4 regions of the Pseudoalteromonas 'SMAR' genome follow, and region 4 is predicted to be linked to each of the others. Evidence: predicted binding sites of a transcription regulator. Region 4 holds the regulator's gene; each other region holds the start of a gene.
What was found. Region 4 encodes ArgR, which controls arginine synthesis, uptake and breakdown. Its sites were predicted from a motif close to ANTGAATANNTATTCANT; they were not measured.
Positions count from the first base shown of each region.

Region 1: ACNKW2_RS15505 (aspartate aminotransferase family protein) is a predicted target of ArgR. The motif match lies at 2,213-2,230, and genes of this name have one in related genera.
Region 2: gltB (glutamate synthase large subunit) is a predicted target of ArgR. The motif match lies at 1,516-1,533, and genes of this name have one in related genera.
Region 3: argC (N-acetyl-gamma-glutamyl-phosphate reductase) is a predicted target of ArgR. The motif match lies at 1,889-1,906, and genes of this name have one in related genera.

Region 1 covers NZ_JBLWMW010000041.1:18,920-22,134, forward strand. The annotation lists gene astA (arginine N-succinyltransferase) at 1-691, opposite strand, end outside; gene ACNKW2_RS15505 (aspartate aminotransferase family protein) at 758-1,969, opposite strand; gene ACNKW2_RS15510 (HDOD domain-containing protein) at 2,328-3,215, opposite strand, start outside.
Region 2 covers NZ_JBLWMW010000045.1:5,467-8,681, reverse strand. The annotation lists gene gltB (glutamate synthase large subunit) at 1-1,413, opposite strand, end outside; gene ACNKW2_RS16065 (hypothetical protein) at 1,886-2,086, opposite strand; gene ACNKW2_RS16060 (Grx4 family monothiol glutaredoxin) at 2,196-2,543, opposite strand; gene ACNKW2_RS16055 (Fe-Mn family superoxide dismutase) at 2,891-3,215, shown strand, end outside.
Region 3 covers NZ_JBLWMW010000002.1:30,561-33,775, reverse strand. The annotation lists gene argB (acetylglutamate kinase) at 4-783, opposite strand; gene argC (N-acetyl-gamma-glutamyl-phosphate reductase) at 780-1,790, opposite strand; gene argE (acetylornithine deacetylase) at 1,963-3,111, shown strand.
Region 4 covers NZ_JBLWMW010000005.1:126,152-129,366, reverse strand. The annotation lists gene ACNKW2_RS04125 (ABC transporter ATP-binding protein) at 1-689, shown strand, start outside; gene ACNKW2_RS04120 (Dyp-type peroxidase) at 719-1,633, shown strand; gene argR (transcriptional regulator ArgR) at 1,658-2,125, opposite strand; gene mdh (malate dehydrogenase) at 2,371-3,215, shown strand, end outside.

The DNA.
Region 1 (3,215 bases), on a different contig from region 4:
TGTGCACTTGGCCAATTACCGCTTGCGCTTCTTTGCTAAGCAGGTTGACGTAAATCGGATACTTCGGCATCAACTCCGCAATAAACACCTTTTGACCAATGCCGGTGAGGTAATCAGCGGTTGGAAAGTCCATGGAAAAGAAGTGCTCTTCGAGCCATTGCCAAAATGGACTGTCGCCATTTTCATCCGACACACCGCGCATTTCTGCGATCAGGGTCTCGGCAAAACGGGCACGATGCTGGTTAATAAACATAAAACGTGCGCGCGACAGCAACTTGCCATTGGCACCTTTACGATAGCCGTCTTTTAAAAATAACGTGCATAGCTCTGTTGCACCGGTGTAATCGTTGCACAGAGTCAAAATATCCACTGCTTTGTAAACATCCAAAGTGCGTGACGAGTGGATCACTTTGCTTAAATGATAGTGATAAAACGCATCATCTAAACCCACCGCGGCTTCAATACCGCTCGTACCTACCACTTCACCTGTTTCACTGTCTTCCAGTACAAATAGGTAGCCTTCATCGAAAGGCTTATCGGCGTGCTTACCAAACGAAGCCACCGAACGTGCAATTTTCTTTTGTAATAGCTCTTCATTAACCGGCAGTGACGTAAAGCCATGTCCCGATTCGTGAGCAATGTTTAAAAGCGCTGGATAATCGCTTTCTTGGATTGGGCGAAGGATCATCATGAGCCCGCTTACTCCTCAAAATTATGGATGACAACAAGGCTGCCCATTGGCAGCCTCGCAAGCATATTAAGCGTTGTTAGCCACAACCGCGGCAACCGCTTTTTCAAAGCGCGCCATACCTTCACGGATGTCCGCTTCAGGGATAACCAGTGATGGTGTAAAACGAACCACGTTTGCACCAGCAACAAGTGACATCACGCCTTGCTTGATGCCTTCAACTAAAAACTCTTTCGCTTTGCCTTGATACTTTTCAGCAACCACGCCACCGATCAATAGACCTTTACCACGTACTTCACTGAAGACGTTGTGCTTGTTATTGATTTCAGTAAGTAGCTCACGGAAAAGCTGCTCTTTTTCTTTAACTCCGTTAAGCACTTCTGGTGTATTAACAGTATCAAACGCGGCTTCAGCTACGGCACACGCCAATGGGTTACCACCATAAGTTGAACCATGGGTACCCACTTTTAGGTGTGCTGCAATCTCAGTGGTAGTGATCATGGCACCAATAGGGAAGCCACCACCTAACGCTTTGGCCGTGGTCAGAATATCTGGTGTTACACCTAGGCCTTGGTATGCGTATAAGTCGCCCGTACGACCAACACCGGTTTGTACTTCGTCAAAAATAAGCAGTGCATTGTGCTTATCACATAGCTCGCGTACACCTTTTACGAAATCAGCATCAGGTGAAACAATACCGCCTTCACCTTGTAGCGGCTCCATCATGACTGCACAGGTTTTGTCAGACATGATTTCTTCTAGCGCTGCTAGGTCGTTATAATCGGTGTGCGCAACATCACCCGGCTTTGGACCAAAACCATCTGAATAAGCTGCTTGACCACCAACCGTCACAGTGAAGAAAGTACGACCGTGGAAGCCTTTGTTAAACGAAATGATTTGTGACTTTTCGGCACCGAATTTATCCAGCGCCCAACGACGTGCCAGCTTCAGTGCCGCTTCGTTTGCTTCTGCACCTGAGTTAGCAAAGTAGACTTTGTCTGCAAACGTGGCGTCGGTTAATTTTTTCGCTAAACGTAATGCCGGCTCGTTGGTCATGACATTAGATAAGTGCCAAATTTTTTCACCTTGCTCTTTCAGCGCGCCCACCAAAGCTGGGTGACAATGACCAAGACAGTTAACGGCAATACCACCAGCAAAGTCGATATACTCTTTGCCTTCTTGATCCCAAACACGTGAGCCTTCACCTTTTACTGGAATTACCGCAGAAGGGGCGTAGTTAGGTACCATTACGTCATCGAACAATTCACGATTAATAGTCATTTTATTTCCTCATATTTGGTGAGTGAAAGTGCTTCAAGGTAGTCATTCCTAATGGCTTACACGGCCTAGGCCTGTAATGTATGCGGATAACTATGCAGCCAATATGGCGCTGATTAAGTCTGAATTAATCCTTGATGGCACAATTTTCATACGCCTATTATTCCAGAAAAAGCCCGTTTTGTCTCATATCTCTCTGCCGTGGAGGCCTTGATATTCAAGGGTTTAACATATTTTCTCACCTTCAGTGAATAACTATTTAGGACATGTTTTATGGGCAAGGCAAGCGCTGTGCAGCTTTGCACAGCTCGCCAAGTGATGGGCTATGAATGAATAGTCGCAAAAAAAATTTTAGTTTTTTTTACAAAATCGTCAACTGGAGGTTATGGAAGGCACATTTTGCTAATTGTTTGCGCATCTCATCGCTGAGTTCAAGGTGCTGTAGTAGAAGTTCCGCTTCATCCTCTTCAATCAGCTGACTGTCTTTTAAAACAAGCATTTGCGCATAACCATAAGCTTTTTGCATCACCGTTGTTAACGCTATTGGGTCGGCTATTATTTTATGCGCATTGGGTAAATAAGTTTGCGTATACTCTTCCATGACGGCATTAAACGGCAAATACTTCAGTTCCATTTTTTCAATTAGCTTACGCGATAACTCAGCCGAGTGATTAACCAACAGGTTACGCAAAAATAACGGATCAGGCGCCAGCTCAAGTAGCGCTGAGTGGAGATCTTTTTGCTTTTTGTCGCGAGCAATTTTTACTTTCGCCTGCCAAACTTTTTCAAAGGTGCGCAAGTAAAGTCGAACTAAAGCGATTTTACCCAGCTCCAACAGCATGCCTAAGGTAAAAGCGTGCTGCTCTTTAACCCCATAAAATGGTGCCAGCTCTTTTGCGGCTATGGCGGTACTCATACTCAACTCACGCATTTTGCGCTTCATTAAAGCAAAAGGTTCGGTAGAGTGCGGCATCCAATGACGCATCGCCATGGTGGGGATCACCATTTGCAAGTTTTCTAACCCTAAGTAACGCAGTGCCAGCGCTGGGGTATCGACTTTTATTGCAGTGCCTTTGCTGTTCTTTTTACGGTACTGCGGCAAGTTAACCAAAGACACCAGCTCACGACCTAACCAACTTAGGTCATTCACAAGGGGTTCTAGGCGCCCCACAGACGCCGAACGCACCGACAAAAGGTCGAGCAACGCCGGTACGGAGTCTTGGATCCCAACCACTTCGTGGTAAATGTT
Region 2 (3,215 bases), on a different contig from region 4:
AACTTGATCCAGCTCTTCGTTGGTATAGCCAAATTGCTTTTGATAGGTTAATAGTTGCTGATCGGTTAGGTCTCGCTTACCCGCGGCTTGTTCATCCAGCGCTTCAAATGGGGTGAGGCGTTTGACATTTTGTTCTAGCCAGGTTTTATACGGGTGACGCGATTTCAGGTCTTGATCGATTTCATCGGACTGCCAAATCTTGCCGTGTAGAGTATCGACAACCAATAATTCACCAGGACCCACCCTGCCTTTTTCAATGACTTCGTCAGGGGCATAATCCCAAATTCCCACCTCAGAGGCTAAAGTAATAAAACCATCTTGAGTCAGTACATAACGCGCCGGTCGTAAGCCGTTTCTATCGAGGTTACATGCCGCAAAGCGACCATCTGACATGACAATTCCGGCAGGACCATCCCAAGGCTCCATGTGCATCGAGTTAAAATCGTAAAACGCTCTTAAGTCTTCGTCCATGGCACGGTTTTTTTGCCATGCAGGGGGCACTAACATACGCATAGCACGGAATAAATCCATACCACCCGCTAGAAATAGTTCCAGCATATTATCCAGACTGGAGGAATCCGAACCGGTCTCATTGACAAAAGGCGCGGCGCTTTGTAAATCAGGCAGTAACGGCGATGCAAATTTATACGCTCGTGCTTGTGCCCATTGGCGGTTACCTTGAATGGTATTAATTTCACCATTATGAGCTAAGTATCGGAATGGTTGAGCCAATGGCCAGCGTGGTTGAGTGTTGGTTGAGAAACGCTGGTGAAACACACAGATTGCGCTAGTCATACGCATGTCTGCCAAGTCACTGTAAAAAGTGGGCAGGTCAGCAGGCATCATTAAGCCTTTATAGACGGTCACTAAACCTGAAAGGCTGCAAATGTAAAACTGTTCATCTTGCTCTAAGCGCTTTTCAATTCGGCGTCTGGCAATGTACAAGCGGCGCTCTAAGTCTTTTGGCCGCCAACCTTCAGGGGCGCCGACAAACACTTGCTTAAATTGCGGTAACTGTGCCTTAGCAATTGGCCCTAACATGGATGGATCGGTGGGCACTTCACGCCAGCCAATCGTGGTTAAGGTTTCTTTTTCTAATTCTTGTTCAATAACCTGGCATGCTTGTGCTGCTAATTCGTCGTCTTGATTAAGGAAAATCATACCTACGGCATAATTTTTTCCTATGTGCCAATTGTTTTCCGCCGCGATAGCTCGAAAAAAGCTGTCTGGCTTTTGTAATAATAGTCCGCAGCCATCACCTGTTTTACCATCGGCAGATATGCCACCGCGGTGCTCCATACGGTCTAGGCCAGTAATGGCTGTACGGATCAATTTGTGACTGGGCTGGCCACTAACGTGCGCGATTAAGCCAAATCCACAATTATCTTTTTCTAGTTTTGAGTCGTATAACATGACCCCTCCCCCTTGCTACAACAACCAACAGCCTATTGCGATATGGCGAGCTGCTGGCAGATATCCAAAATTAGCCTTGATTGCAACTCGAGTCAACACAAAAATGAATACATATTCATTATCTTGAATATTTCTCATTGGTAAGACAAGTTAGCCAATTAGCCTATATTTTATCATTTTGAAAATATATACCATAGATTTGCAAAATGACACCGGTATCAATCAAGGAAGTTTAACGATAAAAAACTAAAAAAGAGACGTTAACGTAAACGTAAACCAAGAACCTAATGAATAAATATTCACTAACTCCGTTTTTCATTCACCTTGAAAAACGTACGATTCAAGACCGCAGATGATTATCTATGCAATAAAGCTCATAGCTAAGGTTTACGTGCACGTAAAGTATAAGTAAATAAAGTGACTGTTTTATGTTTCAGCCGCGACCAGTTGTTGCTTATCACAATGACAGGAATTAACGCTGGCAACAGACAAAGTAATGATTAATCGGGATCTTAAGTTTCGCGTCAGTAAGCTCTGCTCGGTAATGAGGCATGCTGTGGCCAGGGAGCTTCGCGGCACCACTGAGAGTGTTTGCAGAAAAGCTGTAACAGCTGTTGGCTTGAGTGGCTAAGATATTTTTAATACTAAGTGGGTATACACTTACTGCTGACATTGGGTGAATGTTAATGAATGTATAAAGGTAGGAAAAAGGCAGAGTCGCCTCTGCCTAATAGCAATTCGCTTAATTAAAGTGTCAATTTTGCCAATTGCTACAAATGCGATTACTGTGCAGCTTCTTCTTCGTCTTTTTTGTACTTCGCAGCAGTTTCTGCGATTAAAGGTTGAAGCTCACCTTTTTGGAACATCTCAATGATGATGTCACAACCACCAATGAGTTCACCTTCTACCCACAGTTGTGGGAACGTTGGCCAGTTAGCGTAGTGTGGAAGTTCAGCACGGATGTCTGGGTTAAGCAGCACATCTACATAGGCAAATTGTTCGCCACATGCCATTAGCGCTTGTGATGCTTGTGAAGAAAAACCACAATTAGGAAGCTTAGGTGACCCTTTCATGTAGAGTAAAATTGGGTTTTCTTCGATCTGTTGTTTAATCTTGTCAATAGTTTCCATTAGTTACCTCAAAATGACGATAGCCCGTTACTCATTTCATAAGCACGATTTGCTGCAGTATACCTTACAGTTAAGCGCGGATTAAACCGTAAACTCGCTGCCACAAGATACAACGCCCTAAAAGTAATCAGCCAGGCGTTATCACTGCAGATAATCGACCTATATTCACATAGAATGTGTATTATGAGTCATTAAGTTATGAGCACACATTGCTGTTTGCTAAAACTTGAGTAAAATAGTCAGGAATTATAGTATCACTATATAGGTCGATCGTATAGAAAAGTGGGCCGAACTCGGCTACCTTTCGTATCACGATTGGCAAATTAACCAAAAAAATGGAGATTAATATGGCATTTGAACTACCGTCACTACCTTATGCAATAAACGCTCTTGAGCCGCACATCTCTCAAGAAACGTTAGAATACCATCACGGCAAACATCACAATACGTATGTGACTAAGCTAAATGGTCTTGTTGAAGGTACTGACTTAGAAGGAAAATCACTAGAAGAGATCGTATGTAACTCTGAAGGTGGTGTTTTCAATAATGCTGCACAGATCTGGAACCACACTTTCTACTGGCACAGCCTAGCACCAAATGCTGGTGGCGAGCCTACAGGTAAAGTTGCTGAGCTTATTAACGCAAAATGGGGCTCTTTTGCAGCGTTCCAAG
Region 3 (3,215 bases), on a different contig from region 4:
TTCCTACGGCTGAATTTGGGTACCGACATGCTCACCATTGAGCAGTGCCACTAAGTTCTCAGGCTTTTTCCAGCTTGAGATGTACACCCCTCGTCGTAAGTGTTGGGCAGCGTGAAGACTGGTCTTAACTTTGACCTCCATCCCGCCCACAATGACCTTTTCAGTGATCAGCTGTTGTATTTGCTCGCCATCAAGCAGGGTTAGTGGCTGCTTATCGCCGTCGAGCACCGCCGCGACATCCGTCATAAAGATAAGCTCTGCGCCGAGTTTACTGGCAATCGCGGCGGCGGCTTCGTCGGCATTAACGTTATATAAGTTACCATCAGCGCCAATCCCCACCGAACTCACCACCGGTAAGCGGTCGTATTCCAAAATAGGCGCTAGCATACCGCCCTCATGGGCTTGGCAACTGCCTACCCGGCCTAATGCTTTGAGTTTCTGCTGGGTGCTAAAGCCGGCATCGTAAAGACACAACCCCACCGGGCTGAGGCCTGCGGTGATGGCTTCAGCCATCAGTTGTTTGTTAGCACATCCTGCCAAAGCGCCAACAATATAAGGCATTTGCTCTTGCGGACTGATCCGCAAACCTTGGTGTTTGGCAGTAGCAAAACCGGCGTCCGCAAGCCATTTATCCACTAAGGCGCCACCGCCATGCACAATGACAAACTGTTTACTTGGGTCTTGCTGTTGAATTTCTTTCATCGCCACAAATACGGCATTGGCTGCGCCGCTGTGATTGAGTACCGCGCCGCCCAGTTTAATTACCCATGTTTGTTTGCTCATTGTGCTACTCCCAACCCTTCAAAATGCGCCATGCCGGCAGCAAGATTCATACATTGCAGCGCTTGACCCGCAGCGCCTTTAAGTAGATTGTCTATGGCTGCCACTACAATCAACTGCTGCTCCTGCTGTTGCCAACCGATATCAACAAAGGGCTGCCCGGCGACACTTTTAATGCTTGGCATGGCAGCGCCCTTTAAGCGGATCAATGGCTCGTCTGCTAGCACTTGGTAGGCCTCAGTAACCTGCTCTGGCGTTACTTGTGGCTGCAACTGCACATACATGGTGGCCAAAATACCGCGCTTAAAATTGCCTAAATGCGGGGTAAAGAGCACCGGATGATCCAGATACTTTTCAATTTCTGGACTATGGCGGTGGTTAAATAGCCCGTAAGGCGCTAACGAAACTTCACAAAAGTGACTGCCGAGGTTGGCTTTTCTGCCCGCCCCAGTCACCCCAGAAACGGCATTAATAATGATTTTTTGCTCAGCAAGTAAACCTGCTTGCTGCAGTGGTTTTAAGGCGTTTAATGCGGCTGTTGGGTAGCATCCAGGCACTGCTATCAGCTGGGCATCGTGCAGAGAATCGGCATACCATTCTGCCAAGCCATATTTAGCTTGCTGCAGCCATTCTATTTGAGGATGAGAAAATCCGTAGTAGTCTTGGTAATCACTGTTGCTCGACAACCTAAAGCCGCCTGATAAATCAAATACCCGCTTGCCCATAGCAAGAAACTTTGCTGCCAACTCAACACTAACGTGGTGATCCGTACACAAGCACACGTAATCGCTGTGTTGCTCAATGTCTTCGTAGGCCTCGGCCGTAAGCGGCTGCAATTCAATGTCTAACAAACCACTGTGTTCGGGGTAAAGCTCGCTTAATAGCTTATGCTGATCTAGGCTTTGCGCAGAGACAAAGCACGCCTTAAGCGTTAACTTGGGATGGTTAGCAACCAGCTTGGCAAGCTCTACGCCACTGTAGCCACTAGCTCCGATTATAGATACATTCAACATGGTGTTCTCAAAAGTCGTCAATCAATACTTGGGGTTATGCTCATTTGTTGAAGTTAAATCGTCGCATTGCCATTCCAATATAATTATGCTGAAAAAGTGAATTGATATTCACTGTAAACACCTTTATATTTTTATGCAAGAACTTTGAATAAATATTTTAGGATTTTTTATGAAATTACCTTCGTTCATGGCGATGTATCAGCATTTGATCGCCTCTCCTTCTATCAGCGCCATGGAAAGCCACCTAAATATGTCTAATCGCGGTGTTATTGAGTTACTGGCAAAGTGGTGTGAGTCCTTGGGGTTTAGCGTAGAAGTAGAGCCACTGCAAAATGATAAAGATAAGTTTAATTTAATCGCCAAGCGCGGTGAAGGTAAGGGAGGGTTAATGTTAGCCGGCCATACCGATACGGTGCCATTTGATGACAGCCGTTGGCAGTTTGACCCGTTTAAACTCACTGAGCAAGACAACAAAATACATGGCCTTGGCAGTATTGATATGAAAGGCTTCTTTGCCTTTGTCTTACAGGCTATTGCGGAACTGGATGAACAAAAGCAAAGCGCTCCGCTCATCATCCTGGCCACCGCCGATGAGGAAACCACCATGGCTGGGGCACAGCAGGTGGCAAAGCATCCTAACTTAACACCGGCGCGCTGTATTATTGGTGAGCCCACCGATATGACCCCAGTCTTTACCCACAAGGGCCATATGACTTCGGCGCTTCGGGTGGTTGGGCGCTCCGGTCACAGCTCAGATCCAGCACGTGGCCTCAATGCCATTGAAGTAATGCACCAAGTCATTACTCAGCTGTTACAATTACGAGAGGAGTTAAAGAATAAATATTCAGTTCCTCATTTTGCAATTCCGTATCCCACACTGAACCTTGGGCATATTCATGGTGGCGATAATGCCAACCGTATTTGCGGCTGTTGTGAACTGCACATGGACATGCGCCCGCTGCCCGGTCTCAGCGTTAAAGAATTGCAGGCCATGCTACTCCAGGCGGTTGCCCCCATCAACGCACAATACCCAAACAGTGTTTCTGTGGTTGATATGCATGAACCTATCCCCGCCTTTACCGGCTCGACGGATTCTGCGTTAGTAAAAATGGCGGAGCGCCTCTCTGGTGAAGCCGCTATTGCGGTTAATTACTGCACTGAAGCGCCGTTTTTACAGCAGCTGGGGTGTGAAACCATTGTAATGGGACCCGGTTCAATCAATCAGGCGCATCAGCCCAATGAGTTTCTTGATATGACAAAAATAAAACCGAGCCAAGGGATTATAAAGTCAATTATTGCTGAGAACTGTTTTCAATAAGCGACTCATTGTCGTGGCATCCAGGTTGGCCACAGAGAATAATAGATAGTGCCATCAAAGGTTGAGTTATCCTAAGCAGCAAAAACAGATCTGTGTTCAGCCAC
Region 4 (3,215 bases):
GAGTCAATGAAATGCTCGAACTGGTTAGGCTAGAGCAGTTTGGCTCGCGCTATCCTCATGAGTTATCAGGGGGCCAGCAGCAACGCGTTGCCATTGCTCGAGCGTTAGCCTATCGGCCTAATTTATTGCTGCTCGATGAGCCTTTTTCAAATATTGATGCGCAGGTTCGTTTTCAGCTGATCAATGAAATTCGTCAAATCATTAAAAACCAAGCAGTGTCGGCCATTTTTGTCAGTCACTCCAAAGAAGAGGCGTTTGCTTTTGCCGATCGCTTAGCGATTATGGACAAGGGAAAAATTGCTCAGGTTGGAGAGCCGCGCACCTTGTTCCAAAGACCTAACACCAAAATGGTGGCAGAGTTTTTAGGGCAGGGAATTTATATTCCAGCGCAGCGGGTCAATGGCGCGGCGGTAGAAACCCAGTTTGGTGCGGTGCAGTCGTTGATAGAGCTGGGAAATGATAATGCCAAAGGGGAAATGTATTTACGCCCACAGCACGTCACGTTAGAAAACAGCCCTCAAGGCGGTGTCGATATTTTACAGCAGCGCTTTATGGGTACTGAGTACATTTATCGTGTTGCTCTTCAGGGACAAGAGCTGGAAGTGGCGCATCCTGCCAGCGATCCACTGGACTTAAATCAACCTGTCTCTTTAAAAATTAAGGCACATGCTGTAAATTTCTTTTCTTAACAGTAAATGAATAGAACAGGGAGTAGAGCATGGCGCTTGCCCAATCCGGTGTATGTGCTGAAGCAAACCTACACGGCTTGCATTTGTTCTTCAACGTGCTCGAAGGGCAAGATGAAGCGTTGCGCGCGGCGCTAGCCAATTGTGGGCGTTTACAAGAGGAGTTGGAAGACCGCTTTTCGGAATCCATGTTGTCGAGCTTTGTCGCCGTTGGTGCACAATATTGGCCGCACATTTACCCTGAGTTTATCCCTAAGGGCCTGCACAGTTTCCCCCACTTCCCTCAAGCAGAGCACGCGGTGCATAGCCAGCCGTTCGATTTACTGTATGTTATTCGCTCCGATCGCGAAGACGTGAATCATATTTTTGCGCAAAGCGTACTACACATGCTTAATGGTATGGTGGAGCTGGTGGCCCATGTGCGAGCCTTTCGTTTTTTAGATGGCCGTGACTTTAATGGCTTTATTTATGGCGCCGATACTCCCCGTGGACGTACTAAAAGAGAAGTCGCTTTGGTGCACAACCCCAATGCCGCAGATCACCTCGGTAGCTACATTCACGTTCAACGAGTTAAGTTTGATTTAATGCGCTGGCAAGCGCTGTCGCTCGCTGAGCAAGAGCAACTGATGGGCCGAACTCGCCTCGATAATGACTTACTGTCCGAGCCGAGCGAGTTTAACCATGCGCAAGCAACAGAACTGAAAGATCAGCAGGGTAAACCTCTATTACTGAATCAAAGCATGCCCTTTGGCGATGTCTTTGAACAAGGCAGCCTGTATATGAGCTGCAGTGCCCGAGGCGATGCCTTTGCAGAGGTATTACAAAGTCGCCTAGGGGAGGGCCAGCGCTACGATCCTATTTTGGATTACAGCAGTGCCGACATGGGCTCCGCGTTTTTCGCGCCATCCTTGGAGTTTTTAACCGTGATGGCAAAAATGCCGGAGTGATCCGAACCCGTATTGGTTGCGGGATCAGACGTTATCAAACAGAGTTTTGACTTTGTCGAGGGTAACGTCAATTTCCGAAATTTTCGCAGGTGCGATAAAAATGGTGTCATCACCAGCAATGGTTCCCAATACCCCATCTGCGGTGCCTAGTGAGTCTAGTAATCGAGCGATTAGTTGCGCGGCTCCGGGGCTGGTGCGAATAATGATCATCATTTCATTGTGCATGATGTCAACCACAAGCTGGCGCAGTGGGCTTTTTGCCGTGGGTACACTCATTTCTGCAGGCAGGCAATAAACCATTTCTTGTTTGGCGTTGCGGGTACGAACGGCGCCAAATTTGCTGAGCATACGAGATACTTTACTTTGACTGACATTGTCGAAACCTTGCTCTTTAAGTGCTTCAACAATTTCCCCTTGTGAGCCAGAATTTTCTTCTTTTAAAATGGCTTTAAAGGCTTTGATAAGGGCTTCTTGTTTTTCTTGCGCTTGCATAACTTGTCTTCTTCTACGGCTAATCTTTAAATTCTACACAAAAGCGCCGAAATACCCAACACCGTATCCAGACTCAGCGTACCTAGTTTATCGCTGTAAAGCGCGAAGTGTCACGATCTTTACACTTTTGCTTAAGACATTAGTCAAAAAATCTCGAAAATAAGCGCGATTAATTTGTGTTTACTAGCGCTTTTCATTATCTTTACTGCACACTCAATTCCACCTTCAAATTATGGAGAATTCACATGAAAGTTGCTGTATTAGGTGCCGCTGGCGGTATCGGTCAAGCTCTATCTTTATTGCTAAAAAACGGTCTTCCAGCTGGCTCTGAGTTAGCGCTTTATGACGTTGCACCGGTTGTACCGGGTGTTGCAGTTGACTTATCTCACATCCCAACTGCGGTGAAAGTAGCAGGTTACGGTAAAGACGACCTAGACCCTGCGCTTGCTGGTGCTGATGTGGTACTTATTCCTGCAGGTATGCCGCGTAAGCCGGGCATGGACCGTGCGGATCTATTTAATGTCAATGCGGGCATCATCAAAACGTTGGCAGAAGGCATTGTTAAAAACTGTCCGAAGGCCCTTGTTGGTGTGATCACTAACCCAGTAAACGGCACGGTTCCAATCGTTGCTGAAGTATTCAAAAAAGCAGGTACTTATGACCCAGCTCGCGTATTCGGTGTAACGACACTTGACGTTATCCGTGCAGAAACTTTCATCGCTGAGCTAAAAGGCCTAGACGTGTCTGAAGTGAAGATCCCTGTTATTGGTGGTCACTCAGGTACAACGATCCTTCCTCTGCTTTCTCAAGTTGAAGGCGTTGAGTTTACTGATGAAGAAGTTGCGGCACTCACAACGCGTATCCAAAACGCTGGTACTGAAGTGGTTGAAGCAAAAGCCGGTGGCGGCTCTGCGACGCTTTCTATGGGTGCAGCAGCAGCGCGTTTCTGCTTCTCTCTAGTGAAAGGCCTACAGGGTGAAGAAGTACTAGAGTACGCTTATGTACAAGGTAACACTGGCGACGCTGAGTTCTTCGCACAACCAGTTGTACTTGGTAAAAATGGCGTAGAAAAGCTTCTACCTTACGGTGA